DNA from 2 places in the Brachybacterium sp. P6-10-X1 genome. Region 2 is predicted to be linked to the other one. Evidence: predicted binding sites of a transcription regulator. Region 2 holds the regulator's gene; the other holds the start of a gene.
The links. Region 2 encodes LexA, which represses DNA repair genes until DNA is damaged. Its sites were predicted from a motif close to TCGAACANNTGTTCGA; they were not measured.
Positions count from the first base shown of each region.

Region 1: a site for LexA is predicted at 1,198-1,213, ahead of BH708_RS00300 (DUF222 domain-containing protein). Genes of this name have one in related genera too.

Region 1 is NZ_CP017297.1:72,359-74,540, forward strand. Features, by position in the region: gene BH708_RS00300 (DUF222 domain-containing protein) at 1-1,189, opposite strand, end outside; gene BH708_RS00305 (response regulator transcription factor) at 1,586-2,182, opposite strand, start outside.
Region 2 is NZ_CP017297.1:4,320,490-4,322,671, forward strand. Features, by position in the region: gene BH708_RS19225 (ATP-dependent DNA helicase) at 1-457, shown strand, start outside; gene lexA (transcriptional repressor LexA) at 506-1,201, opposite strand; gene BH708_RS19235 (peptidoglycan-binding protein LysM) at 1,371-1,766, shown strand; gene nrdR (transcriptional regulator NrdR) at 1,795-2,182, shown strand, end outside.

The DNA.
Region 1 (2,182 bases), 140 kb from region 2:
GCATGTAGAGCCGGCGGTAGACGGCCGACACCGCCTCGTCGGGATGGGACTGCTCGGGATAGGCCTCCTCGGAACCGGCCAGGTACCCGGGCGGCGTGCCGTGCAGGGTATCGGTGACGATGTGAGCAGGGATGGCGCCGTATCCCTCGAGCCGGGCGCATTCGGCCTGGTCGTCGCGACCCAACAGGGCCGTGTCGGAGATGACGATGCCGACGTCGAGGCCGGGGGTCGTGCGGGGGCGCAGCGATGCTCCGTCATCGGGCTTCTCGCCTCCCGGCGTTCCGGCGTCCGGTGCGCCGCTGCGAAGGGTGGCGTCCACGAGCAGGTCCGCCTCGAGCGCCAGGACGGAGTCCTTCGCCCCGGCCGCCCGGAGGGACTCGGCCCTGCGGTGGAGGGCCTGCATCACGCCGGCCGCATCGATCCCGCGCAGCACGGCGCTGACCTGGGCCATTCCATCGGCCAGCGGCGTCATCGTCACGTGGCGGGATCGCGCGGCCCGCTCGGCTCGATCACGGGACTTCTCGGGCTCGAGCTGCTGGATCAGCATCTGCACTTCGGAGCGCAGCTTCCGCTCCCCGGCACCCGTGAGCGCCATCGGGTTCGCGCCGACCAGCTCGTCGAGGCGGGCGATGGTGTCCGGGTCCGCCTGGGACAGGGCGCGGGACAGAGTCGACGCCGTGCGCGCGGGCAACCGTCCGGTCCGCAGGGCGCCGTGGACCTCCGGCATCTGGGCCACCAGGCGCCGGGCGGATGCGAGAGAGAAGGAGGACGAGGCGGAGGAGACGCGGCGGGCGTGCCCGATCTCGTGGGCGGCACCCTTGCCCTGCTGAGGTCTGCGCACCTCCTGCGTCGCGTCGTCCTCGCGGATCCGCTGCTCGGCGCGGACCTGCCACTTCGCGTCGAGGGCGGCGAGGGAGGACGTCAGCTGGTCGAGGCCGCCGAGCACGGCGAGGGACTCCTCGGCAGTTCCCGGGGCCGTGCTCGGCAGCGGGTCCCGTACCGAGGTCGTCAGCGTGAAGGCCTGCAGCGTGGCCGCGAGGATCTCGGCGAGCACCACCCGTGCTCCGGCGCTGCCGTCGAACTCGGCGAGCCGACCGGCGACGTCGCTCAGAAGGTCGCCGCCCGACGAGGCAGCATCGATGATCGCTTCCTCCTCGTCGGGACGATCCCCGCTGCGCGCCGTGTCCATGCCATCAAGCGTACGCACGTTCGAAACCGGAGTGAAGGCCAAACGCTGGAGCTGTGGATAACGTAGAAGATGTGGATGCAGCGGTGGAAAAGATGGGTGTGTGGAGGAAGGTCTGTGTTCGGCCGCCCGGGCGGACCTGTGGGGGTCGTGGAGGGCCGTCCCGGCAGTGATCTCGCTCCGGCCTGCTGTGTGTGGCCCGATTCTCGGAGGTTCCTCAGGGGTGCGTCTGCGAGCGCGTGATCAGGAAGGGGTGATTTTCTCAGCGTTCATGTCAAGAACTCGATCAGTATTGTGGAGAACCTGCACCGGGGGAGGAAGGTTGCATCGTGGGGTGCGCAGAGAGCCTCCGGTGTTCCGGCGGTCCCGACGCTCCGACGGCGCTGTCGCCCGACGAGGTCAGCGCCCCAGCAGAGTCAGCACCGCCGTCACCCGGCGGTGCACGCTCGCGTCCTCGCTGAGCCCCAGCTTCGCGAACAGCCGCTGGGTGTGCTTCTCCACCGCACCGCCGCTGATGAACAGCCGCTGCGAGATCCCGGCGTTGGTCATGCCCTCGCCCATCAGCTCCAGCACCTCGCGCTCGCGCGGGGTCAGTTCGTCCAGCGGGGAGCGGCGCCGCGAGGCGATCACCTGACCCACCACGTCCGGGTCGATGGCGACGCCGCCGTCGGCCACCCGCTGGACCGACTCCAGGAACGCCCGGATGTCGAACACGCGGTCCTTCAGCAGATAACCCGTGGCGCGCTCGCCGGATTCGATCAGCTCGGTCGCGTAGCCCACCACGACGTACTGGCTCAGCAGCACGATCGGCGCCTCGGGCCAGGTCCGGCGGATCTCCTGCGCGGCCCGCAGGCCTTCGTCGGTGTGGCTCGGCGGCATGCGGATGTCGGAGATCACCAGCTCGGGGCGCAGCTCCAGCGCACGTGCCACCAGCTCGGTGCCGGAGGCCGCCGTCCCGACCACCGTGTGCCCCGCGTCCTCGAACAGGAGCCGCAG
Region 2 (2,182 bases):
TGCCCGCCTCGACCTCACGATCGAGGTGCAGGGGGAGGACTCGATGGCGAACCTGGTGCGAAACTTCCGCGAGGACGAGGACGCGTCCCTGTTCGGCACCCTCACGCTGTGGCAGGGGGTGGACGTCTCGGGGCGGTCGCTGCGTCTGGTCACCATCGACCGGATCCCGTTCCCGCGGCCCGACGACCCGCTGACCTCCGCCCGCCAGGAACGGATCGCCCGCCACGGCGGCAACGGCTTCATGGCGGTCTCCGCCCAGCATGCCGCGCTGCTGCTGGCCCAGGGGGCGGGGCGCCTGATCCGCTCGCGGGAGGACCGGGGCATGGTGGCCGTGCTGGATCCGCGCCTGGCCACCGCGCGCTACGGGGGCTTCCTGCGCGAGGCGATGCCGCCGCTGTGGCCGACGGCCGATCCCGAGGTCGCGCTCGGCGCTCTGCGCCGTCTCGCCGATTCCTGACCCCGCCGCCGCGGACCTGAGGGTCGGCGTCCGCGGGTCGGAGGGCGCTCAGACGGCGCGCAGCACCGCGACGACCTTGCCGAGGATCTCGGCGTGGTCGCCCAGGATCGGGGCGAAGGCGGGGTTGTGGGGCATGAGCCAGACGTGGTCGTCGCGCTGGACGAAGGTCTTCACGGTGGCTTCCCCGTCGATCATGGCGGCGACGATCTCGCCCTTCTCGGCCGAGCGCTGACTGCGCACCACCACCCAGTCGCCGTCGCAGATGGCGGCGTCGATCATGGAGTCGCCGACGACCTGCAGCAGGAAGAGGTTCCCGTCGCCGACCAGGCGCGAGGGGAGGCTGAAGACGTCCTCGACCTGCTCCTCGGCGGTGATCGGCACGCCAGCCGCGATCCGGCCGACCAGCGGCACCGTGACCGACTCGGGGGTGATGTCCGGGAGCGGCACGGCTGCGGGGGCGCCGTCGTCCTCGGGCATCACGACCTCCATCGCCCGCGGACGCTTCGGATCCCGGCGCAGGAAGCCCTTGCGCTCGAGCGCCTGGAGCTGATGGGACACCGAGGAGGACGAGGTCAGCCCGACGGCGTCGCCGATCTCGCGCATCGTGGGTGGGTACCCGCGAGCGGCGACGGCGTCGTTGATGGTCTCCAGGACGAGGCGCTGGCGACGGGTGAGCCCGGCCGTGGCGGGATCCGCCGGGGCGTCGCCGCGGGACCGGATCGGCTGGGGGGTGCTCGGCGTCATCGTGCGGCCTCCTGGCTTCGTCTGTCGGACCCTCGCGGTTCCGTTGTCCTGTCACCCAGCCTAGGGCGGCGCGCATCGGATGCCAAACAGGTGTTCGAGATTCCTCTTGCGTGTCGCGCCGCCTCCCGGCTACAGTCGCACAGAGATTCGATCGAACAGGAGTTCGGACATGGCTACGCAGACCGCGACGGTCCTTCCCTTCCCGCAGCATCACGACCAGCACGACGTCCAAGAATCTCGAGCGGACGTTCGACTCGAGCCCACGCGGCGGGGCCGCGCTCTGCTGACGCTGATCGCCTTCCTGCTCGGGCTCCTCGTCGCCGGCGCCCTGCTGCTGGTGTTCGACGTGTCCACCGCCCTGGCGGGCCCCGAGCCGGAACCGCCGACGACCATCACCGTCGAGGCCGGCGACACCCTGTGGGGCTACGCCGAGCAGTACGCACCGGCGCAGATGAGCGAGAGGGAGTACATCGCCGAGGTGCGCACCCTGAACCAGTTGCCCACCGGTCGCGTCACCGCCGGTCAGCAGATCGAGCTGCCGGCCGCGGGGTCCCTCACCCCCTGAGCCTCCGGCGTGCCGCTATCCTGACCGGATGCACTGTCCGTTCTGCCGCCATCCTGACTCCCGGGTCGTGGATTCGCGCACGTCCGATGATGGCGCGACCATCCGACGCCGTCGTCAGTGCCCGAACTGCTCGCGGCGCTTCTCGACCTCCGAGACGGCCTCGCTGTCCGTGCTCAAGCGCTCCGGGGTCAGCGAGCCGTTCAGCCGGGCGAAGGTGATCTCCGGGGTGCGCAAGGCCTGCCAGGGTCGCCCGGTCAGCGACGACCAGCTGGCGATGCTCGCCCAGCGGGTCGAGGAGACCATCCGCTCCAGCGGCCAGGCGGAGATCGATGCGCACCAGGTCGGTCTGTCGATCCTGCAGCCGCTGCAGGAGCTCGATCTGGTCGCCTACCTCCGGTTCGCGAGCGTCTACCAGG